Regions from separate parts of the Pseudomonas sp. 1928-m genome, predicted to be linked through region 1. Evidence: riboswitches for the same ligand, from Rfam matches in the RefSeq annotation. Region 1 holds a riboswitch; each other region holds the start of a gene.
The links. A riboswitch is a leader RNA that binds a small molecule or an ion and turns the genes downstream of it on or off. The one in region 1 is predicted to bind cobalamin.
Positions count from the first base shown of each region.

Region 2: it holds a riboswitch for cobalamin, as region 1 does, so the genes downstream of both, cobO (cob(I)yrinic acid a,c-diamide adenosyltransferase) here and cobG (precorrin-3B synthase) in region 1, are expected to answer to the same signal.
Region 3: it holds a riboswitch for cobalamin, as region 1 does, so the genes downstream of both, P3C18_RS04900 (energy-coupling factor ABC transporter permease) here and cobG (precorrin-3B synthase) in region 1, are expected to answer to the same signal.

Region 1 covers NZ_JARIXO010000001.1:263,780-266,037, forward strand. The annotation lists gene cobG (precorrin-3B synthase) at 1-928, opposite strand, end outside; cobalamin riboswitch at 1,023-1,224, opposite strand; gene cbiE (precorrin-6y C5,15-methyltransferase (decarboxylating) subunit CbiE) at 1,294-2,258, shown strand, end outside.
Region 2 covers NZ_JARIXO010000004.1:63,129-65,386, reverse strand. The annotation lists gene P3C18_RS14165 (cobyrinate a,c-diamide synthase) at 1-518, opposite strand, end outside; gene cobO (cob(I)yrinic acid a,c-diamide adenosyltransferase) at 515-1,126, opposite strand; cobalamin riboswitch at 1,236-1,458, opposite strand; gene P3C18_RS14155 (ankyrin repeat domain-containing protein) at 1,552-2,258, opposite strand, start outside.
Region 3 covers NZ_JARIXO010000001.1:1,106,585-1,108,842, reverse strand. The annotation lists gene P3C18_RS04905 (hypothetical protein) at 1-108, shown strand, start outside; gene P3C18_RS04900 (energy-coupling factor ABC transporter permease) at 113-793, opposite strand; cobalamin riboswitch at 848-1,053, opposite strand; gene P3C18_RS04895 (PaaI family thioesterase) at 1,087-1,506, opposite strand; gene P3C18_RS04890 (acyl-CoA dehydrogenase family protein) at 1,517-2,258, opposite strand, start outside.

The DNA of each region.
Region 1 (2,258 bases):
TCAGGCGCAGGCTGGCATCGCCATATTGCTCAGCCAGATCGGCCAGTGCTTTGAGTTGCGCAGCGTCGATCCGGCCCAGACGTGAAGCGGCGGCAACCATGCAAAGGGCGTTTTGCTGCTGTGGATAAATGCCCATCGGCGCGCGTGGGCTGACTGGTTTGTGTTGCCAATCGGTCGGTGGCGCCTGCACGGCAAAGGGCAGGCGCGTTTGCAGCTGTTGCAGCAGTTGGCTGGGCGATATTGCGGCGAGCAGCTGGCGCATCCGGCTATGTTCATTACCCGCTAGCTGGAGAAACAGCCTGAGCAGTTGTTCCACCAGCGGTACGGCTTGCTCAACGTCGACCACGCCCAGCGGCTGATCACCCGGGCAACCGGCCAAGCCAAAGGCCAAGCGAGCCGGCGTGCCGGGCAGGGCGCTCAGCCAGATATCGTGGGGGTGTTCGAGCATGGCCAGGGCTTCGCCGCCGTCCAGCTGAATAGCGAACTTGGCCGATAGCCCATGCAGCGCAGGGGTGGCTTGCAGCAGCTCAAGCAACGCGGCGGCCAGCGGGCGGGTGTCGAGCAGGGCGTGCGGATCAAGGCCGGCGGCGGGGCTGAGCAGCAGGTTGCGCACATCGTCGGCGGCCGGGTTACTTGGGCCGAGGCCGGCGGCCAGCAGGCGCTCGATCAGTTCGGCCTGCTGGCCTGGCAGCACGCCGCGAATTTGCAGATTGCTGCGGTTGGTCAGTTCCAGCACGCCGCTGGCGCAGCGCTCTGCTGCCTCGGCAATAGCCCGTGCCTGCTGGCTGCTGAGCACGCCGCCAGCCAGCTTGACCCGGCAGATGCCACCGTCCAGTGCCGGAACGATACGCAGCAGGCCGGGGCACGCCGATCCCGGTTTTTCGGGGCGTGGGGCAGGCAGATCGGCGGAGGTTAGACAGTCGCGCAAACGGTTCACCAGCTACTACGACGCGGCGACCGAACCAGCGAAACCCGCCCACAGGGGGTTTCATGGCATCGGTACACCCCGCCCGATGTTGGCACTCGCGACTAGCGTCGTCGGCAGGTCTCCTGGCTGACAGGTCATCATCTGGCGCGGCCTTCCCGGTTACCCAGTGGCACAGTTGCGGCAGACTCGCTGTTTACAGTTGCGGGGGCAGCTCGGTCACGATCAGCGGATCGCTCCGGATTCCCTCTTAGGCCCTATGCACAATGGCGGTGGGCACCGACGAAGGCGCTATTATGCCCGCTTTGCGCGCGGGCACGACAGCCAGCTGGTCGGGCGACGCGCTGATGACGGTTTGAGGAAAGCGCATGACGGCCTGGTTAACCCTGGTGGGTATCGGTGAAGACGGCTATGCCGGCCTGGGTGAGGCGGCGCGGCTGGCGTTGGGCGAGGCGCAGTGGATCGTCGGCAGCCCACGGCAGCTGGCGCTGTTGCCTAGCGATCTGCCGGGGCAGCACGAACTCTGGCCGAGCCCATTCAGCCTGGAGCAGGTCCTGGCGCGGCGCGGTACGCCGGTCTGCGTGTTGGCCAGCGGTGATCCGCTGTTCTACGGCGTTGGCGCGAGCCTGGCGCGGCAACTGCCGGCCGAGGAATTGCGGGTGTTCTCTGCGCCCTCATCCGTCTCACTGGCTGCTGCTCGGCTGGGTTGGCCGTTGCAGGAGGTGACGGTGCTGTCGCTGGTGGCGCGGCCGTTGGCGGCGCTGCAGGCGCAGATTTTCCCCGGCGCGCGGCTGTTAGTTTTGAGTAATGACGGCGACAGCCCGGCGGCCGTGGCCGAGTTGCTACGTGAACGCGGTTTTGGTCCCAGCCGTTTGACCGTGCTGGAGCACCTGGGCGGCGATCAGGAACGGCGCATCGATGGTCTGGCCAGCGATTGGGCCGTATCACGCGTCGCCGATCTCAATCTGCTGGCAATCGACTGTGTGGCTGGTGCCGATGTGCGCCTGCTGCCGCTCACTCCGGGGTTGCCGGACGACGCCTATCAGCACGACGGCCAGCTGACCAAGCGCGATGTGCGCGCCATCACCCTGGCGCGCCTGGCGCCGCAACCGGGTGAGCTGCTCTGGGATGTCGGCGCGGGTTGCGGCTCCATTGGCATCGAATGGATGCGCGCGCATACAAGTTGCCGAGCGCTGGCCATCGAGGCCGATGCCGGTCGTCAGGCGCATATCCAACACAACCGCGATGCTCTCGGCGTGCCGGGCCTGCAACTGGTCGCCGGCCGCGCGCCCGAAGCCTTGGCCGGATTGGCGGCGCCGGATGCGATCTTTAT
Region 2 (2,258 bases), on a different contig from region 1:
CCGTACCAGCGGATCGAGGCCGGCAGCGCGTCGCGCAATATCTCGCCGTGCCGCGTGCTGCCAACCCGGTTGCCGAGCACCCCGGAGAACGGCAGATCAGGCTGAAAGGTCGCCAGACCATGGGCCATAGCACCGAAGGTCTGCGCCATGGCCGAGCCGTCGATCACCGCCAGCACTGGCACACCAAAGTGCCGCGCCAGGTCGGCCGCAGACGGCGTGCCATCGAACAAGCCCATCACCCCTTCGATCAGAATCAGATCAGCTTCACCTGCGGCTTCCCAGAGCAGCTTGCGGCTCTCCACGGCGCCGACCATCCACAGGTCGAGTTGATACACCGGCGCGCCGCTGGCGCGGGCGAGGATCATCGGGTCGAGAAAGTCCGGGCCACACTTGAACACCCGCACGCGCTTGCCCTGACGCGCATGCAAACGCGCCAAGGCGGCGGTCACCGTAGTCTTGCCTTGGCCGGAAGCCGGTGCGGCGATCAATAACGCCGGGCATGAACGAGCGCTGGTCAAAACTCGACCCCCTTCTGCGCCTTAACCCCGGCCTTGAACGCGTGCTTGATCAGGCTCATCTCGGTGACGGTATCCGCCGCCTCGATCATCCCCGGCAGCGCGCCGCGACCGGTTACCACCACATGCTGCAGCAACGGCCGCGCTTCGATGTCGGCGAGCACCGCGTCGAGTTCCAGATAGCCGTATTTCAGGGCGATATTCAGCTCGTCGAGCACCACCAGGCCGATGGCCGGGTCATTCAGCAGCTGCGCCGCCACCGCCCAGGCTTCGCGGGCCTTATCGATATCGCGCTGGCGATCCTGCGTCTCCCAGGTAAAGCCCTCGCCCATTACGTGGTAGCTGACTTCATCGGGAAAGCGGCGGAAGAAGGTTTCTTCGCCGGTGCTGGCCGCCCCCTTGATAAATTGCACCACGCCGACCTTGAGGCCGTGACCCAGGGCGCGGGCGACCATGCCAAAAGCGCTGCTGCTCTTGCCCTTGCCATTGCCGCTGTGCACCAGCAGCAGGCCGTACTCGTCCTGGGCCTGGGCAATCTTTTCATCGATCAGGGCTTTCTTGCGGGCCATGCGCGCCTTGTGCCGGGCGTCACGTTCAATCGATTCAGTCATCGCGCTGCTCCACCGCCACAGGGCGATCTGGCTGGAAAAAGCACGCGGGGATAGGGACAGCGCGGGCCTGCGCATAGGGCAAACCACACGCCAGCCATCGCCCTCCGCGATGCCGTGGACTGCAACAGGCCGGTCTCCGGGCTTGTGAGCGAACCTTGCGGTTCTATACCGCGCCTTCCCATGCTTGAGCACAGTGGCAATAGCGGCGTTTGACTCACTTACCGTTGCGGGGGCAGCGTCGGAATAGTTGGCGTAAATGCACAACGCACCGACTTCCCAGTTTCACCCCGCGCACGCACAGCGTCGGGGGCACCTGTTACAAGGCGCGAAGGGTAGAGAGTTGGTGCCGGAGCGTCAAACCGAGATGCAGTGAAAAGTCTTTAATAGTACCTAAGCGAGCTGACTGCCCTGTTGCACTCACACACTCAGCCCCCTTTGCTACGCAAGTAATTTGCATTCTCCGACCGCTCATGGGTTACCGCATAATCCAGCGCACTCCAACCGAGGGAGTCTAAATCCCGTAGACGTGCGCCAGCCTCAATCAACAGTGCCATAACGGCCAAATCTGCATGCTGGGCAGCATGCATCAACGGAGTGCGGAGGCCATGCTTTATGTCATATACACAAGGCTCACGCTCTATCTCCTCAATACTTTTATACGAGCGATTGGGATCAGCACCACGCTCAAGCAACAAGCTGACTACTTCAGGCTGAGCATTCTCGATGGCATAGAACAGAGCAGTTTTACCAAAGCCATTGGCATAATTAATCGACGCTCCTTTATCCAACAAATAGATCAACGCGTCACGATTACTCAGGGCAAAGAACAGTGCTGACTCGTCGCCACGATCAAGACTATCGAGACGCTCGGCTAGCATCTGAATAATCGCTAATGGCGCATTACGAGAAAGAGCCAGCTTCAACGCTTGATCAATATCCTCGGCGGCCGGTTCCTCATCCAATGCAGCAGCTACTTGCTCAGCTTCAAGTATTGGCGCATTAGCTGCAGTAGCCAGAGCCGACAATTGCTTAGGGCGAGTGCTAAATGAGCTGGAGCCAGGAAATGCCCCCGCAGCGCGCATGTAGACCAACCCCATGACTTTATTTGCCAACGACCTGGCTTTTGCCTGAT
Region 3 (2,258 bases), 840 kb from region 1:
ATGCAGGGCCGCAGTGACTACCAGCCTGCCGCCTACTATCGCTTCAGTGACCAGTACCTGGTCACTGAGAGCAATACCGGCAAGCTGATCTGGCAGCGTCGCCGCTAAGTGATCAGGCCGGCTGGTGCAGACGCGCGTTGAACAACGGCCCGCGGCTATAAGCCGACAGCGCCTTGGCGGCGGCCAGCACACCCAGATCAACCAGTGGCTCAATCAGGATCACGCTCATATAGGCCAAACCGAAGCTGCCCACCGCCGCCAGGTTCTCGCCAGAAAAGCCGTTGCCGTAGAACGCCCAGAAGCCGACCCAGGCAACGATACCGCCCTGATAGGCCGTCGACAGCGCCAGCGCCTGCTTGTAGGAGAGGTCCACGTATGCGGTGCCCGGCGCGATGATGCGCTTGGCCAGCAGGCTGATAGCCCACAGCGGCACCAGCAGCGTGGTGACGTTCATGCCGTACTGCGGCAGGTCAAACTGGGCAAACAGCAAACCCTGCAACAACAGGCCAAGCGCCAGACCGATAGCCGTGGCACCGGCACCGAACAGCAGAAGCAGCGTCGAGCCCAGAATCAGATGCACCTCGGAGACGCCCACGGGGTGATGCGGCAATACCTCGAAGAAGCAGAACACCAGGGCAGTGGTCAGCAGGCTACGCAGCGCCAGGGCGGCAGCGCCACCGTTGCTGCGTACGCTGTCGAGGGCAAGCTTGGCCGTGAGGCCAAAGGCACCTGCGGCGGTTGCATAACTAAGAAAGAGTTTGGCGCCAGTAACGACTTCGGGTTCGATGTGCATAGAGATTCCTGTACCGCGCCCACCGCGCGATGATCTGGATTGAGGGATTGGGCATAAGCGCCCGGCTTCGATGGCAGGTCTCCTGGCTCACGGCTTGACACTGCGCCCGCCTTCCCGACCTTGCGGTCAGTGGCATCTGGGCGTTATTCACCGTTTACAGTTGCGGGGGCAGCCAGGGCATTGGCGACGTGCGCCGCACCCTGTTCCCTTTTCATCCAGTCGCATAAATGCGAACCGGAACCATCGGCGGCCACCTTACCCGGCGGCTAAGAGAAATGACAGAGCCAGGCGCCTTACGCCGTATGACGCAAGCAGGTGAAGACGCCACTGGCATTGGCGCACAGCTGCCCCTGAGCATCATGCAGCGTGGCCTGCACTGCGACCTGTCGCCCCTCGCGCTGCTGCACACGGGCTTCGGTGCGGAGCGGCAAAGCCGCAAGACCAATCGGGCGCAGGTAATTTACCTGCAGGCTGGCGGTCACATAGACCTCTTCGGCGCTGGCCTGCGAATACACCGCCAGCCCCAGCGCCGCATCGAACAGCGTGGCGGTGTAGCCGCCGTGCACTCCGCCGAGCGGATTGAAGTGCACAGCCGGCGGCTGACTGCTGAAGCTCGCCACTCCGGCTGCGGCCTGCAGCTGAGAGATACCGTAGTCCGCACCGATATCACCGGCCAGCCAGGCCTGTAACTGCTGAAAAAGACTGGCGTGCATGCTCGACGCCTTAGATCAAATGCGGCGTGCTGCGCGCCACCAGCGCGTCAACATCCAGCCCACGCGGCAAGGTGCCGTAGACCCGACCGCCCTGCCCGCCCAGACGGCTGGCGATAAAGGCATCGGACACTGGCGCATTGCCGGCTTCCAACAGCAGCTTGGCTTGCAGCGCTAGGGCTACGTCTTCAGTCAGCTGACGGGCGCGGTACTGAATATCTGCGGTATCGCGAAAATCCGCCTGCAGTTGCGTGATATGGGATTTCAGCCGCGCATCACCATGGCCATCGCCCAACTCAGCGAACAGCGCATCGAGCACGCCCGGCTCCTTGGACAGGGCGCGCAGCACGTCCAGGCACTGCACGTTGCCCGAGCCTTCCCAGGTCGAGTTGACCGGTGCTTCGCGGTACAGCCTTGGGAGGATGGTGTCCTCGACATACCCGGCGCCACCCATGCATTCGGCGGCCTCGTTGATCATGGCCGGCGCGCGTTTGCAGATCCAATACTTGCCTACGGCGGTAACCAAGCGGGCGAACTTGTCTTCCTGATCAATGTGCGGATTGTCCAGCGCTTTGCCCATGCGCATGGTCAGCGCCAGCGCCGCTTCGCTTTCCAGAGCCAGATCGGCCAGTACGTTCTGCATCAGCGGCTGCTCGCTCAGTACACGGCCGCCAACCTGGCGATGGGCGCAGTGGTGTGCGGCCTGGGTCAGGGCCTGACGCATCAGCGCGCTGGAGCCGATCATGCAGTCGAAG